DNA from 3 places in the Streptomyces sp. CA-250714 genome. Region 2 is predicted to be linked to each of the others. Evidence: predicted binding sites of a transcription regulator. Region 2 holds the regulator's gene; each other region holds the start of a gene.
The links. Region 2 encodes HspR, which represses chaperone genes until heat shock. Its sites were predicted from a motif close to TTGAGNNNNNNNNNCTCAA; they were not measured.
Positions count from the first base shown of each region.

Region 1 (5,587 bases), 1.2 Mb from region 2:
GCCAGGAGCTTCTGCTTGACGCCGCCGATGGGCAGCACCCGCCCCGTCAGCGAGACCTCACCGGTCATCGCCACCTCGGGCCGCACCTGGCGGCCGCTGAGCAGCGAGGCCAGTGCCGTCGTCATGGTGATACCGGCGCTGGGCCCGTCCTTGGGCACGGCACCAGCGGGCACGTGCAGATGGATGCCCCGCTCCTTCAGATCGCCGACCGGCAGCTCCAGCTCCGCGCCGCGCGAGCGCAGATAGGAGAGGGCGATGTGCGCGGACTCCTTCATCACATCGCCGAGCTGGCCGGTCAGGGTGAGCCCTGAGGCACCCGTCTCGGGGTCGGCCAGCGACGCCTCGACGAAGAGCACGTCGCCGCCCGCGCCGGTGACGGCCAGCCCGGTGGCCACGCCCGGCACCGCCGTACGGCGCTCGGCCGGGTCCTGTGCGGCCTCGGGGGTGTGCCGCGGACGGCCGATCAGCTCGCGCAGCTCGTCCACCCCGACGGTGTAGGGCAACTCGGCCTCGTCCAGTTGGTGCTTGGCCGCGACCTTGCGCAGCACCCGCTGGACCGACCGCTCCAGGGAGCGGACGCCCGCCTCGCGGGTGTACTCGGCGGCGAGCTTGCGCAGTGCCGCCTCGTCGAAGGTGACCTCGCCGCTCTCCAGCCCGGCACGTTCGAGCTGGCGGGGCAGCAGATGGTCGCGGGCGATGGTGATCTTCTCGTGCTCGGTGTATCCGTCGAGCTCGACGACCTCCATCCGGTCGAGCAGCGGCTGCGGGATCGCTTCCAGTACGTTGGCGGTGGCCAGGAAGACGACGTCCGACAGATCCAGCTCGACCTCCAGGTAGTGGTCCCGGAAGGTGTGGTTCTGCGCCGGGTCCAGCACCTCCAGCAGAGCTGCCGCCGGGTCGCCTCGGAAGTCGGAGCCGACCTTGTCGACCTCGTCCAGCAGCACGACCGGGTTCATCGAACCGGCCTCCTTGATGGCGCGGACGATACGGCCGGGCTGGGCGCCGACGTAGGTCCGCCGGTGGCCGCGGATCTCCGCCTCGTCCCGGACGCCGCCGAGCGCGACCCGGACGAACTTGCGGCCCATCGCGCGGGCGACGCTCTCACCGAGCGAGGTCTTGCCCACCCCGGGCGGCCCGGTCAGCGCCAGCACAGCCCCTCCGCCCGCCCGTCGCCCACCACCACCCGTTGTGGACGCGCTGCGCGCGGCAGTGTCTGTTTGACGGCCGCCGACGACGCCGAGGCCGCGCTCGGCGCGCCGCTTGCGGACGGCCAGGTACTCGGTGATGCGCTCCTTGACGTCCTGGAGCCCGGCGTGGTCGGCGTCCAGTACGCCCTGTGCGCCGGAGATGTCGTAGGCGTCCTCGGTGCGCTCGTTCCAGGGCATCTCCAGGACGGTGTCGAGCCAGGTGCGGATCCAGCTACCCTCGGGTGACTGGTCGCTGGAGCGTTCCAGCTTGTCGACCTCCTTGAGGGCGGCCTTCTTGACCTCCTCGGGCAGGTCGGCTACCTCGACGCGGGCGCGGTAGTCCTCGCTCTCGTCCTCCGGGTCACCGTTCAGCTCGGCCAGTTCCTTGCGGACGGCTTCGAGTTGGCGGCGGAGCAGGAACTCGCGCTGCTGCTTGTCGACGCCCTCCTGGACGTCCTTGGCGATGGACTCGGCCACGTCCTGCTCGGCCAGGTGCTCGCGCAGGGCGGTCGTGGCGATCCTCAGCCGCTCGACGGGTGCGGTGGTCTCCAGCAGCTTCAGCTTCTGCTCGGTGGACAGGAACGGGGAGTAGCCCGCGTTGTCGGCGAGCTGGCCGACGTCGTCGATCTGCTGCACCCGGTCCACGACCTGCCAGGCCCCGCGCTTGCGCAGCCAGTCGGTGATGAGGGCCTTGTACTCCTTCATCTGCTCGGCGACCTGGCCGGGCAGCGGGTCGGGCACCGTTTCGGTGACCGGCGTGCCCTCCACCCACAGTGCGGCTCCGGGTCCTGTCGTGCCGGTGCCGACGCGGACCCGGCGCAGCCCGCGGATCAGGGCGCCGGGGTCGCCGTCGGCGAGGCGTCCGATCTGCTCCACCCGGCCCTCGACGCCGATCTCGGCGTAGCTGCCCTCGACCCGCGGGACCAGCAGCACCCGGGGCTTCGCACCGTCCGGCGCGTCCGATGCCGCGGACTTCGCGGCATCGACGGCGGCCCTCACATCGCTGTCCGAGAGATCCAGCGGCACCACCATTCCCGGCAGCACGACGCCGTCCTCGGCGTCGATGGGCAGCACAGGCAGGGTGAGCGGTGTGGACTCCAGGGACTCAGCAGCCATGATCTCTCCCTAGGCAGGCAAGTTGAGTAATATCCACTCAATGCTTTTGAGGCTCCGTATGTTCCCCAGGTTCGAGGACAACTGTTCGCTGTCAGCGATCGCCGTCCCGCCGGGTGAGCCCGGGTGAGGGGTGGCCGGGGTTCCGGGTGAGGGACAAGGCGATGAGGGACAAGGCGGTGAGGGACAAGGCCGGGTCAGCGGAACGCCGGAGCCGCACCCGGACATTCCGGCGGACCCCACCCGGGCACGACGCCGCCGATCGCCCCCGACCCGGCGGCGGGCGGCTTACCCTGCCCCCTATGTCGAACCCGATCTCAGCAGTCCCGGAGCCGGCAGTCGTGGTCGAGAGGCGCCAAGGACCGTACGGCGAGGTCGTGTTGCGGCGGCGTGGCCCGCACTACGAGATCATCGCCAACGGGTGCTTTCTGATGGACACCTCCGACGGCCGCTCCGAGCGGCTGCTGGTGCGTGCGGCGCTCGACGAGCTCGCCGGGAGGGCCCGGCCGCAACTGCTCATCGGCGGTCTGGGGGTCGGTTTCTCGCTGGCCGAGGCGGCCAGTGAGCCGCGCTGGGCGCGGATCACCGTCGTCGAGCGGGAGCCCGCGATCCTCGACTGGCACCGCACAGGGCCGCTCTCCGCGGTCTGCGGCCAGGCGCAGGCGGACCCGCGTACCGAGCTGGTGGAGGCCGACCTGGTGGCGTATCTGCACGAGTCGGCTGCCGCCGGGCGGCGCTTCGACGCACTGTGCCTGGACATCGACAACGGACCCGACTGGACGGTCACCGACGACAACGCCGCCCTCTACTCCCCCGCCGGACTGGCGGCCTGCCGGGAGGCCCTCGCACCGGGCGGCGTGCTTGCCGTGTGGTCGGCGCAACCGTCGCCGACATTCGAGGGATGTCTGAGTAATACGGGATTCTGCCGCGTTAGGACCGATGAGATCCCGGTCGCCCGAGGCGTCCCCGACGTGGTCCACTTCGCTGCACGACCGGCGTAGCCGAAGCCCTCAACAGGCCCTTACGCTGCTGTCCCAGGAAAGCCGGAAAGAGCCACAGGGGCGGGGTCGTATGGACCAGAAGAACACCACTCAGACACCTGGCGGCGCTGCTGCCGCGACCACCCCGGGCGCCCAGCGTCGCATCCTCGTCGTGGAGGACGACCCCACCATCGTCGACGCCATCGCGCGGCGGCTGCGGGCCGAGGGCTTCCAGGTGCAGACCGCGGGCGACGGGCCCGCGGCAGTGGACACCGCCGAGGCATGGCAGCCGGACTTGCTGGTGCTGGATGTGATGCTGCCCGGCTTCGACGGCCTGGAGGTCTGCCGCCGGGTACAGGCCCAGCGGCCGGTGCCGGTGCTGATGCTGACGGCGCGGGACGACGAGACGGACATGCTGGTCGGCCTCGGTGTGGGCGCCGACGACTACATGACCAAACCGTTCTCCATGCGCGAGGTCGCGGCCCGGGTCCATGTACTGCTGCGCAGGGTGGAACGCGCGACGCTGGCCGCGCACACGCCGCGCAGCGGCATACTCCGGCTCGGGGAGCTGGAGATCGACCATGCGCAGCGGCGGGTGCGGGTCACCGGTGACGATGTGCATCTGACCCCCACCGAGTTCGACCTGCTGGTGTGCCTTGCGCACTCTCCCCGAGCGGTGCTCTCGCGCGAGCAGCTGCTGGCCGAGGTGTGGGACTGGGCCGACGCCTCCGGCACCCGCACCGTCGACAGTCACATCAAGGCCCTGCGGCGCAAGATCGGCGCGGAGCGTATCCGCACCGTGCACGGCGTCGGATACGCCCTCGAGACCCCGGGCCCGGACGGTGGTGCGGCGGCGCCGGTGACGGGCGCCGCGACGGAGAGCTCCTGACGGCCGGAGGGGACGGAGCCGAGGTGTCCGTTTCCGTGTCCTTCTCCCTGACAGCCCGTACGCGCTCACTCGCGCGCTCCGTGGGGCGGCTGCTGGCCCGCGGGCTGGCCCACTGCAAGCGGGTCGCCCTGCGGCACGGCGCCCGGGCGTGGGAGCGGCTGTGGGAGGGTCTGCGTCCGGTCGACCCCTACCGGTCGGTCAAGGCGGCGCTGGGTGCGCTGGTGATCGTCTCCGTGGTGATCACGACGCTGCTGGCGCTGTTCGCCATGCAGTCGGCGACCGAGCTGCGGGTCATCACGATCATCTCGATCGTCGCGTCACTGCTGATCACCCAGTTCGTGGCGCAGTCGCTGACGGCGCCGCTGGACGAGATGACCGACGCGGCCAAGGCGATGGCGAACGGCGACTACTCCCGACGGGTGCGCGGCGAGCGGCGGGACGAGTTCGGTGAGCTGGCCGCGAACTTCAACCGGATGGCGGCCGATCTGGAAGCCGTCGACCAGCACCGCAAGGAGCTGGTGGCAAATGTCTCGCACGAGCTGCGCACCCCCATCGCCGCGCTGCGCGCGGTGCTGGAGAACGTGGTGGACGGCGTCTCGGACGCCGACCCGGAGACGATGCGCACCGCCCTGTCGCAGACCGAGCGGCTGGGCCGGCTCGTGGACCATCTGCTGGACCTCTCCCGGTTGGACAACGGTGTGGTGCCGCTGCACTCGCGGCACTTCGAGGTGTGGCCGTATCTGGCGGGCGTGCTGAAGGAGGCCAACATGAGCAAGGGCTCGGGCCACTCCCGCAAGGACGTCCACCTCCATCTGGATGTCTCACCGCCCGAGCTGATGGCCTACGCGGACCCCGAGCGGCTGCACCAGGTGGTGGCCAACCTGATAGACAACGCCGTCAAGCACAGCCCGCAGCACGGCCGGGTCACGGTCAAGGCCAGGCCGGGCGCGGGAGCGGGGACGGGCACCGGCGGTGACGGCAGCCTGGAGGTCGAGGTGCTGGACGAGGGGCCCGGTATCCCCGAATCCGAGCGGGAGCGGGTCTTCGACCGGTTCAGCGGCACGCACAGCGCCGAGTCGCCGGCGGGCCGCAAGGGCGGGATCAGCCCGGGCGGCGGCACCGGTCTGGGGCTGGCCATAGCTCGATGGGCGGTGGAGCTGCACGGGGGACGGATCAGGGTGGCCGAATCTCCCCGCGGCTGTCGTATACAGCTCACTCTTCCGGGCACGGGAGGTACCCAGGCTTGACGTACCCTCGCAGGTGAGAGCCCACGGACGCGAAATGAGGGCTGCGCGGTTCCGGCCTCGGGGTAAAACCGTGAGTGATTCCCGCCAAATCCTGCCCCGAAACCGCCGCTGCGATGTGATGTACGTGACCATGAGCGGTCCGGACTCCACCAATCGTCCGGAGAGGCGTAG
Region 1 covers NZ_JBNJMI010000001.1:2,686,734-2,692,320, forward strand. The annotation lists gene lon (endopeptidase La) at 1-2,303, opposite strand, end outside; gene ACQEU8_RS11800 (spermidine synthase) at 2,603-3,301, shown strand; gene ACQEU8_RS11805 (response regulator transcription factor) at 3,372-4,169, shown strand; gene ACQEU8_RS11810 (ATP-binding protein) at 4,259-5,416, shown strand.
Region 1: a site for HspR is predicted at 2,326-2,344, ahead of lon (endopeptidase La). Genes of this name have one in related genera too.

Region 2 (5,587 bases):
CGCTGTACGGGCGCCGCCGTACGGTCTCGGTGAGCTGGCCGCCCTCCTCGTAGCCCACGTACCCGGGCGGCGCGCCGACGAGCCGGGCGACGCTGTGCTTCTCGCCGTACTCGCTCATGTCGATCCGGACCATCGCCCGCTCGTCGTCGAAGAGGAAGTCGGCGAGCGCCTTGGCCAGCTCCGTCTTACCGACGCCGGTCGGGCCGAGGAACATGAAGGAGCCCGTGGGGCGGTTGGGGTCGGCGATACCGGCCCGGCTGCGGCGGACCGCGTCGGAGACGGCGCGCACGGCCTCGGTCTGGCCGATCAGCCGCCGGCCGATCTCCTCCTCCATCCGCAGCAGCTTCTGCGTCTCGCCCTCCAGCAGCCGGCCCGCCGGGATACCGGTCCAGGAGGCGACGACGTCGGCGATGTCGTCCGAGCCGACCTCCTCCTTGACCATCTTGTCGTTCTTGCCCGACTGACCCGCGGCGGCCTCCTTCTTGGCCTCTTCCTCCTCCTCGGTGGCCGCGGCCAGCTCGCGCTCGACGGCCGGGATCTCGCCGTAGAGCAGCTTGGAGGCGGTGTCGAAGTCGCCGTCGCGCTGGGCGCGCTCGGCCTGGCCGCGCAGCTCGTCCAGCTTCTCCTTCAGCTCACCGACGCGGTTGAGGCCCTGCTTCTCCTTCTCCCAGCGGGCGGTCAGGCCGCGCAGCTCCTCCTCCTTGTCGGCCAGCTCGCGGCGCAGCCGCTCCAGCCGCTCGACGGAGGCGGGGTCGGTCTCCTTCTCCAGGGCCAGCTCCTCCATCCGGAGCCGGTCGACGGAGCGCTGGAGCTCGTCGATCTCGACGGGTGAGGAGTCGATCTCCATCCGGAGCCGGGAGGCCGCCTCGTCCACCAGGTCGATGGCCTTGTCGGGGAGGAACCGGGAGGTGATGTAGCGGTCCGAGAGTGCAGCCGCCGCGACCAGCGCGCTGTCGGAGATCTGCACCTTGTGGTGCGCCTCGTAGCGCCCCTTGAGGCCGCGCAGGATCGCGATGGAGTCCTCCACGGTGGGCTCGGCGACCAGCACCTGCTGGAAGCGGCGCTCCAGGGCCGCGTCCTTCTCGATCCGCTCGCGGTACTCGTCCAGCGTGGTGGCGCCGACCATCCGCAGCTCGCCGCGGGCCAGCATCGGCTTGAGCATGTTGCCCGCGTCCATGGCGGAGTCGCCGCCCGCGCCCGCGCCGACGACGGTGTGCAGCTCGTCGATGAACGTGATGATCTGGCCGTCGCTCTCCTTGATCTCGGCCAGCACGGTCTTGAGCCGCTCCTCGAACTCGCCCCGGTACTTGGCGCCCGCCACCATGGCGCCCAGGTCGAGGGCGACCAGCCGCTTGTTCCGCAGCGACTCGGGCACATCGCCCTTCACCACGCGCTGGGCCAGTCCCTCGACGACGGCGGTCTTGCCGACGCCTGGCTCGCCGATGAGGACGGGGTTGTTCTTCGTACGACGGGAGAGCACCTGCACCACGCGGCGGATCTCCTGGTCCCGGCCGATGACCGGGTCCAGCTTGCCGTCGCGGGCCGCTGCGGTCAGGTCGGTGCCGAACTTCTCCAGGGCCTTGTAGGTGCCCTCGGGGTCCGGGTTGGTGATGCGCCTGCTGCCGCGCTGCCCGTTGAAGGCGTCCAGCAGCCTCTTGTCGTCGGCGCCCTGCTGCTTCAGCAGCTCGGCGACGGCCCCGCCCTTGGCGGCCAGCGCGATCAGCAGGTGCTCGGTGGAGACGAAGCTGTCGCCGAGGTCCTTGGCACGCTGCGCGGCGTCCGCGATCACGGCGAGCAGGTCACGGTCGGCCTGCGGCCGGCTGACCGTCTGCCCCTGCACGGTGGGGAGCCCCGCGAGCTGCCGCTCGGCGCCCGAGCGCAGCGCCGCCTGGTCGGCCTCGACGGCGGCGATCAGGTCCTGGATGTTCTCGTTGTCCTCGCCCGTGAGCAGGGCGAGGAGCAGATGGGCCGGGGTGATGTCGGGGTGGCCGTCGGTCACCGCGCGGTCGTTGGCCGCGCTGATGGCGTCCCGGCTCTTGTTGGTCAGCTCCGCGTCCACTTCCTGCGCTCCTCCTCCAGTGCTGTCCGTAGCGCCCGCCATCGGCGCTTGCTACCTACAGCATGCAACAAGTTGAGTCTATTCCGCTCAATGCAAAAACGTCTACTATCGCCTTTAGTTCCCGGCCGCTCCAGGACCCGGGTACCCGCCCAACGAGCCGCGCCGAAGCGGCATTTGGAGCTGACGAAGTGAAAATTGGCATTGCTGGCACCCACCGTGTCGTCACGGTGATGCTCACCTCCGGAGCCGTGCTGACGACGGGTGCGCTGGCCGCCCCGGCCGCCACGGCGTCCCCCGCCGCAGCCGTCGCGGCGAAGAAACCGTCCATCACCGCCCGGGGCGGCTATGTGATGAACAGCGGCACCGGGAAGAGCCTCTACACCAAGGGCGCCGACACCCGGCGCTCCACCGGCTCGACCACCAAGATCATGACGGCTCGGGTGGTGCTGGCGCAGAAGAACCTCAACCTCTCCCGCAAGGTCACCATCCGGAAGGCCTACAGCGACTACATCGTCCGCAACACCGCCTCCTCGGCCCGGCTGATCGTCGGCGACAAGGCCACCGTCCGCCAGCTGCTGTACGGACTGATGCTGCCCTCGGGCTGCGACGCCGCCTACGCGCTCGCCGACACCTTCGGCAAGGGCAGCACCCGCAAGGCGCGGGTGAAGTCCTTCATCGGCCAGATGAACTCCACGGCCAGGAGCCTCGGCCTGAAGAACACGCACTTCGACTCGTTCGACGGCATCGGCAGGGGCAGCAACTACTCCACCCCGCGCGATCTGACCAAGCTCGCCCGCAACGCGATGAGCTACTCGACCTTCAGCTCGATCGTGAAGACCCGCTCGACGAAGCAGAAGACGGTCACCAAGAGCGGTGGCCACCGCTATATGTCCTGGGCCAACACCAATCCGTTGCTGGGCAGCTACTCGGGTGCCCTCGGCGTCAAGACCGGCTCAGGCCCCGAAGCCAAGTACTGCCTCGTCTTCGCCGCCAAGCGCGGTGGCAAAACGGTGATCGGCACCGTGCTGGCGTCGTCCTCCGCCGCCAAACGTGCGACGGACGCCAGGAAGCTCCTGTCGTACGGCTTCGCGAAGTAAGCCCTCACTGGCCGCTGCGGGCCCAGCCCCGCCCCTCCCCGGTTGTGGGCATCTGTTCCTCCCCCAGCCTCCGGCCGGGGGGACCCCCAGGCGGAACGGGTGGGCACAACCGGGGTGAGGAGCCCGAGGGGTTACTCCCTCGGTTTGGGGCGCCAGACCACCAGGGCGCTGGAGGAGCGCACATCCTCGTACGGCACCAAATCGCGCCGATACGAGGCATGCACCTGCGCCTCCCGCTGCTGCATCGCCGCCGCGGCGCCCTCAACCGCCGCGGACAGCTCCGCCACCCGCTGCTGAAGCGCCGCGACCTGGTTCTCCAGCTCGATGATCCGCTTGATCCCGGCGAGGTTGATGCCCTCGTCCTGGCTGAGCCGCTGCACCTCGCGCAGCTGCTCGATGTCCCGCGCCGAGTAGCGCCGGCCCCGCCCGGGCGTGCGGTCGGGCGAGACCAGCCCCAGCCGGTCGTACTGCCGCAGGGTCTGCGGATGCAGCCCCGAGAGCTGGGCGGCGACCGAGATGACGTAGACCGGAGATTCGTCCGTCAGCTCGTACGCCGCGGAGCGCCCAGCCGCGAATGCTCGTCTGCGTCCGTCCCGGCCGTCCACCTCAGTCTCCCTTCGCTGCCTTGAACAACGCGGCCCGCGGATCCTCTCCCGCCGTCGCGTCCCGGTAGGACTCCAGGGAGTCCTTCGCCTTGTCGTCCAGATTCTTGGGCACCGCGACCTCCACTGTCACCAGTAGGTCGCCGCGGGTTCCGTCCTTGCGGACCGCGCCCTTGCCCCGGGCCCGCATGGTGCGCCCGGACGGCGTACCCGGCGGGACCTTGAGGATGACCGGTGGGCCGCCGAGCGTGGGGACCTTCACCTCGCCGCCCAGCGCGGCCTCGGGGAAGGTGACCGGCACGGTGACCGTCAGGTTGTCGCCCTTGCGCCCGAACACCGGGTGCTTGTCCACGTGCACGACGACATACAGGTCGCCGTTGGGTCCGCCCCGCTCGCCCGGGGCGCCCTTGCCGCGCAGCCGGATGCGCTGCCCGTCGGTGACGCCCGCTGGGATCCGCACCTGCATCGTCCGCGAACTGGTCGCCCGCCCGGACCCCTTGCAGGTGTCGCACGGGTCCTGCGCGATCAGCCCGCGGCCCTTGCAGTCCACGCACGGGTCGGTCAGCGAGAAGCCGCCGCCCGTGCCCCGCGAGACCTGCCCGGTGCCCACACAGGTGGGGCACACCCGCGGGGTGCCGTTCTTGTCCCCCGTACCGGCGCACTCCTTGCACGCGGCGCTGGAGGACATCCGCAGCGGGACCGTGGCCCCGTCCACCGCCTCGGTGAAGCTGAGCGTCACCTCGGACTCGATGTCCTGGCCGCGCCTGGGCTGGGTGCGGGTACCGGCGCCACCGCGGTTGAACAGCCCGCCGAAGACATCGCCGAGCCCGCCGCCGAACCCGCCAGGACCGCCGGCACCGCCGCCGCCCTGGCCGCCGCCGAACAGATCGCTCAGGTCGAAGTTGAACGTTCCGGCGCCACCGGGCCCGCCCGGACCGCCGCCCGGCCGGAAGCCCCCGTTGCCGAAGAGGGTGCGCGCCTCGTCGTACTCCTTGCGCCGCTTGGGGTCACCGAGCACGTCATACGCCTCGGAGGCGTCCTTGAAGCGCTCCTCGGCCTTGGGGTCACCGGCGTTGGCGTCCGGGTGGTTCTCCCGGGCCAGCTTGCGGTACGCCTTCTTGATCTCGGCTTCGGTTGCGTCCTTGGGGACGCCGAGGACCTTGTAGTAGTCCTTCTCGATGAAGTCCTTGGTACTCATCCTCGACGTCCCTCCTCCCGTACGCGGTCAGCCCTCGTCCGGGCCACCGTTCTCCTCTTCAGCCGCCGGTGCCTCGGCCCCGGCCTCACCCTTGCCGCCGGTACCGCCTGCGGCGCCGGGCTGCGGCTCGGCGACCCCGACCCGTGCGGGACGGATGGTCCGCTCGCCGATTCGGTACCCGGGCTGGAGGATCTGCACGCACGTCGTCTCCGTGACATCCGGAGAGTAGGAGTGCATCAGCGCCTCATGGACCGTCGGGTCGAAGGGCTCGCCCTCCTTGCCGAACTGCATCAGGCCCAGCTTGGCGGCGACCATCTCCAGCGACTCGGCGACCGACTTGAAGCCGCCCACCAGCTCGCCGTGGTCCCGCGCCCGGCCGATGTCGTCCAGCACCGGCAGCAGCTCCGTCAGCAGGTTCGCGACGGCGATCTCCTTGACCGCCGCACGGTCCCGCTCGACTCTGCGGCGGTAGTTCTGGAACTCCGCCTGGAGCCGCTGCAGGTCCTGGGTGCGCTCGTTGAGGGCCTTCCGGGCAGCCTCCAGCTCGGTCGCCGGGCCGCCCTCGGCGGCCTCGCCCTGCTCCGGGCCGGCGCCTTCCGCCTCCCGCATCTCCTGCGTGCTCACTTCGGCC
Region 2 covers NZ_JBNJMI010000001.1:3,845,345-3,850,931, forward strand. The annotation lists gene clpB (ATP-dependent chaperone ClpB) at 1-2,059, opposite strand, end outside; gene ACQEU8_RS17170 (D-alanyl-D-alanine carboxypeptidase family protein) at 2,248-3,156, shown strand; gene ACQEU8_RS17175 (heat shock protein transcriptional repressor HspR) at 3,288-3,761, opposite strand; gene dnaJ (molecular chaperone DnaJ) at 3,763-4,956, opposite strand; gene grpE (nucleotide exchange factor GrpE) at 4,984-5,587, opposite strand, start outside.

Region 3 (5,587 bases), on a different contig from region 2:
GCATACGCAAATCCGGCATGGGAGGCTGCGCTTGCCCACCCTGCTCCCCCAGACTCCGTCCGGGAGGTACCCCCAGGGCGCAGACCTCCCAAGCGCAGCGCAGGGGAAGGGGGACGCGCCCCGAAGGGGCGCGGGGAACTGCGCGAGCAACCACAACCCGCCCGCACCCCGCAAACAACGGGCAGGGGCACCCCCTCACCGGCGCATCAGTCCGAACCGCGCTTCTCGTCGTCGACGATCTCCGCATCGACGACATCCTCCTCCCCGCCGGTGCCCGCACCGGCGGGACCCGCACCGTCCGGGCCCGGGGCGGCGCCAGGCTGGGCGCCCGCGCCCGCGTACATCGCCTGGCCCAGCTTCTGGCTGACCGCGCTGACGCGCTCCGCGGCGGCACGGATCGCCGCGGTGTTGTCGCCGTCGGCGCCGCCGGCGGACTCCGCCTTCAGCTTCTCCTTGAGGTCCCCGACCGCTGCTTCGACCTCGGACCTGGTGTCCGCGGGGACCTTGTCCTCGTTCTCGGCGAGGAACCTCTCGGTCTGGTGGACGAGGGCCTCGGCCTGGTTGCGGGTCTCGGCCGCCTCGCGCCGCCGGCGGTCCTCGTCGGCGTGCTGCTCGGCCTCCCGCATCATCCGGTCGATCTCGTCCTTCGGCAGGCTGGAGCCGCCGGTGACCTGCATCTTCTGTTCCCTGCCCGTGCCCTGGTCCTTGGCGGAGACGTGCATGATGCCGTTGGCGTCGATGTCGAAGGTGACCTCGATCTGCGGCACTCCGCGCGGGGCCGGCGGGAGCCCGGTGAGCTCGAACATGCCGAGCTTCTTGTTGTACGCCGCGATCTCCCGCTCGCCCTGGAAGACCTGCACATTCACCGAGGGCTGGTTGTCCTCGGCGGTGGTGAAGATCTCCGAGCGCCGGGTGGGGATGGTGGTGTTCCGCTCGATCAGCTTGGTCATCACGCCGCCCTTGGTCTCGATGCCGAGGGACAGCGGGGTGACGTCCAGCAGCAGGACGTCCTTGACCTCGCCCTTGAGCACACCGGCCTGCAGGCCGGCACCGATCGCGACGACCTCGTCCGGGTTGACGCCCTTGTGCGGTTCCTTGCCGGTGAGCTTCTTCACCAGGTCCGTCACCGCGGGCATCCGGGTCGAGCCGCCGACCAGGATCACGTGATCGACGTCGGAGATGTCGATCCCCGCGTCCCGTACCGCGCTGTGGAACGGGCCTTCGCACCGTTCCAGCAGATCCGCGGTCAGCTGTTCGAACTGGGCCCGGGTGAGCTTCTCGTCGAGATGCAGCGGACCCTCGGCGGACGCGGTGATGTACGGCAGGTTGATCGTCGTCTCGGTCGTGGCGGACAGTTCGATCTTGGCCTTCTCGGCCGCCTCACGCAGCCGCTGCACCGCCATCTTGTCCTGGGACAGATCGACGCCGTAGTTGTTCTTGAACTGCTTCGCCAGGTGATCGACGATCCGCTGGTCCCAGTCGTCGCCGCCCAGGTGGGTGTCGCCGGAGGTGGACTTCACCTCGACGACGCCCTCGCCGATCTCCAGCAGCGAGACGTCGAAGGTTCCACCGCCCAGGTCGAAGACGAGGACCGTCTGGTCGTTCTCCTTGTCCAGCCCGTAGGCCAGCGCGGCGGAGGTCGGCTCGTTGATGATCCGCAGGACGTTCAGCCCGGCGATCTCGCCCGCCTCCTTGGTGGCGGTGCGCTGGGAGTCGTTGAAGTAGGCGGGCACGGTGATGACGGCGTCCGTCACCTCGTCCCCGAGGAACGCTTCCGCGTCCCGCTTGAGCTTCTGCAGCACCCGCGCCGAGATCTCCTGCGCGGTGTACTGCTTGCCGTCCACGCTGCCGGACGCCGGGAACCGCCAGTCCGACTCCCCCACGTGCCGCTTCACCGAGCGTGCCGTGCGCTCCACATTGGTCACGGCCTGCCGCTTGGCGACCTCCCCCACCAGCACCTCGCCGCCCTTGGCGAACGCGACCACCGACGGCGTCGTCCTGGCACCCTCCGCGTTCGTGACGACGGTGGGCTCGCCACCCTCCAGGACGGAGACCACCGAGTTGGTCGTACCGAGATCGATACCGACTGCGCGTGCCACCTCAACTCTCCTCTCCTGCGTTCCCACCGTTGCCGCCGTTGCCGCCGAGCACGAAGCGGCTACCCGGACAGTCGGCTGCCCCTTCTTCTTGCATAAAAGTTGAGTCGCTCACTGTCAAGTGGCGGGACGGCACACTTCCCGGCCCCGCCCTCACACCGCCGGTTTGCGGCCCCAGATACGGACCGTGTCGCCGATCCGCATCCACCTCCACAGGTTCTCCGCGTCGTCGTAGCGGAGGTTGACGCAGCCGTGGGAGCCCGGCGGGCTGTAGATGTTCTTCTGCGTACCGTGAAAGGCCTGGCCGCGGCTGAAGTACTGGCTGAACGGCATCTGCTGGCGGTACTCGGCCGAGTAGTCGTGCCGCACCCGGCGCAGGATGCGGAACCGTCCGGTGCGGGTCTCGTACCCCCGGGCGCCGCTGCGGGCGGGCATCGCGCGGAGGACGACCTTGCGCCCCTTGAGCAGCCACATCACCTGGTGGGTCAGGTCGAGACAGGCCACCCTGCCGCGGGCCGGCGGACAGTGCCTGTCGGCCAGCAGCTTCTCGGGGTGCCCCGCCGCCCAGCGCGCGTACAGCGCCCGATAGGTGGCGGGGGACGCGTAGCCGTCCGCCGGCAGCACGCCCTCCTGCTCCTGGAACTGCCGGATCGCCGCGCAGTCCCGCGGCGACTGCTTGCCGTCCACCGGGAGCCCGAGATATCTCTCGACCTCCCGCTGCTGCGGGCCGGCCCTGGTGGAGCACCTCGCTTCCACCTGGGCCGAGCCCTCCCCCGCCGGCTGCGGGGTGAGCGCCTGGGAGGGGACGGCTTCGGCGAGTCCGAGCAGCAACAGCAGCGCGAGGGCGGGCACCTGTGCCTTGCGCGTGGGGAGGAGGAAATTCTTCGCTGCCATGCACGAGCATGTGCCCCCGGTGCCGCCGACGCAGCGCGGAACCCCCCGCTATTCACCGGACCGCCGCACCAGGTTCCGCCTTCCCCCGCCCTCCCGGTGTCCAGTCACGCGCCTTCCCCCGCCCTCCCCGGTGTCCGGTCACGCGCTGGCCCCACCCGGAGCGGTTCCGGGTGGGGCCGGGCGGCGAGGTGTCAGTCCGTCAGTGTGGCCGGGTCGCTGACGCCGGGCTCACCGGTCTCGACGTGACCGGCGAGTCGGCGCTGCCAGCCGGTGTCGGCGTCGGAGGTGACGGTCAGGTCGTACCAGCGCTTGCTCTCCCGCAGGCTCACCGTGCGCACGACCGTGGCACCCGCACGTACCTTGTGGGTCTCCTTGGCTCCGCCGTAGGCGTTGGCCACTGTGAGAGCGCAGTCGGTGTCGCCCGCGTTGGTGAAGGTCAGCTCGATGTCGCCGCTCTTCGCGAGGTGCCGGGCAGTCACCTCAGGGCCCGGCTGCTTGCCCGGCCCCTTGAAGGTGCGCAGGAAGCCGTTCGGGCCGTGTGCCGTCAGGTCGTAGCTGCCGCCGGAGTGGGCGGTGTTCCAGGTGTCGGACAGCTGCTTGCCCGCCTCGGTGCTGTAGGTCCAGGGGCCGTCCGTGCGGTTGGCTGAGGTGACCAGGAAGAAGGCGCCCGCGGACTTGCCGCCGCCGAAGGTGAGGGTGAACTTCCCCTCCTTGGGCTTCGCCGCACCGTCCACCAGCGGCGCGTACGGCAGTGGGCGCGTCGGCCGGGAGCCCGGCTCCTGCTTGGGCAGCACCGGCTTGGCCGGCGGCTTGGGCACATAGTCGTCGTGCCGCTCCTTGTCCGGCGGCTCGTAGGCGTCGGTGTCCGGCAGGTCGGCCGGGTCGGTGTCCTTGAGGGTGAAGTCGAACGCCGAGGTCAGATCGCCGCACAGGGCCCGCCGCCAGGGCGAAATATTCGGCTCGTGCACACCGAAGCGGCGCTCCATGAACCGGAGGATGGAGGTGTGGTCGAACAGTTCGGAGCACACATAGCCGCCGGTGCTCCAGGGGGAGACGACGAGCATCGGCACGCGCTGTCCGAAGCCGTAGGGCCCGGGCGCGTAGCCGGCGACGCCGCCCTTGTAGTAGTCGGGCGCGGTGTCCACGGTGGACCGGCCCTGTGCCGCGGAGGCCGGCGGGTAGGGCGGGACGACGTGGTCGAAGTAGCCGTCGTTCTCGTCGTAGGTGATGAACAGCGCCGTCTTCGCCCATACCTCGGGGTTGGCGGTGAGCGCGTCCAGCACCTGGGCGATGTACCAGGCGCCGTAGTTGGCGGGGAAGTTGGGGTGCTCGGTGAACGCCTCGGGCGCCGCGATCCAGGAGATCTGCGGCAGCTTGTCCGCCTTGACGTCGGCCTTGAGGATGTCGAAGAAGCCGTCGCCCTTCTTGGCGTCGGTGCCGGTGCGGGCCTTGTCGTAGAGCGGGTCACCGGGCTGGGCGTTCCGGTACTTGTTGAAGTACAGCAGCGAGTTGTCGCCGTAGTTGCCCCGGTAGGCGTCCTCGATCCAGCCCCATTTCCCGTCCGCGTCCAGCCCGTCGCCGATGTCCTGGTAGATCTTCCAGGAGATACCGGCCTGCTCCAGCCGCTCGGGATACGTCGTCCAGCCGTACCCCTTCTCCTCGTTGCCCAGCACGGGGCCGCCGCCCTCGCCGTCGTTCCCGGAGTAGCCGCTCCACATGTAGTAGCGGTTGGGGTCGGTGGCGCCGATCATCGAGCAGTGGTAGGCGTCGCAGATGGTGAAGGCGTCGGCGAGCGCGTAGTGGAAGGGGATGTCCTTCCGGGTCAGATACGCCATGGTGCCGGTGCCCTTGGCCGGTATCCACTGGTCGTACTTGCCCTCGTGCCACGCCTGGTGGCCGCCGGCCCAGTCGTGGTTGAGGCCCGCGATGAACTGCATGCCCAGGTTCTCGGCGTCCGGGTGGTAGGGCAGTACGTCCTTGTTGCCGTCGGACTGCTGCCAGACCGTCCGCTTCCCGGTCGGTGCGGCCGGGCGCGGGTCCCCGAAGCCGCGGACGCCCTTGAGGGTGCCGAAGTAGTGGTCGAAGGACCGGTTCTCCTGCATCAGCACGACGATGTGCTCGACATCGTCGATGGTGCCGGAACGGCGGGCCGCGGGGATGGCCGCGGCGCGCTGAATGCTGCCGGAGAGGGCCGAGAAGCCCGCGGTCGCGCCGGCTATCTGGAGGAACCGGCGCCGGTTGAGTTCTGGCATGTCTCTGCTGACCTCGCAGGGCGTGTTCGGAAACGTAGGACGCGGCAGAGTCTTTCAAGAACACCCGCACCAGGGAAGGCCACCTGTATGAACAAGTTGGCAACATCTGGGGACGAGTAGAAGGGCACGCACTCGCGCCACCAGCGAAGACTCGCCGCGAGAGCCGGGCGTGCCGTCGATGCCCTGTGTTCCGTTACCCACGGGAACCAACACCTGTGACCACCGCCACACACCGCCGGGTGAAAAAACGGGCACTCCGCCACCTGCGCGGGCAAACCCGTCGGGAGCACACGGGGGCGCACTATGGCGCCGTGCAGGACGCGGTGAGGGAGAGCCACGGATGAC
Region 3 covers NZ_JBNJMI010000002.1:1,247,121-1,252,707, forward strand. The annotation lists gene dnaK (molecular chaperone DnaK) at 207-2,099, opposite strand; gene ACQEU8_RS24510 (L,D-transpeptidase family protein) at 2,250-2,990, opposite strand; gene ACQEU8_RS24515 (phosphocholine-specific phospholipase C) at 3,182-5,242, opposite strand; gene ACQEU8_RS24520 (FUSC family protein) at 5,583-5,587, shown strand, end outside.
Region 3: a site for HspR is predicted at 2,199-2,217, ahead of dnaK (molecular chaperone DnaK). Genes of this name have one in related genera too.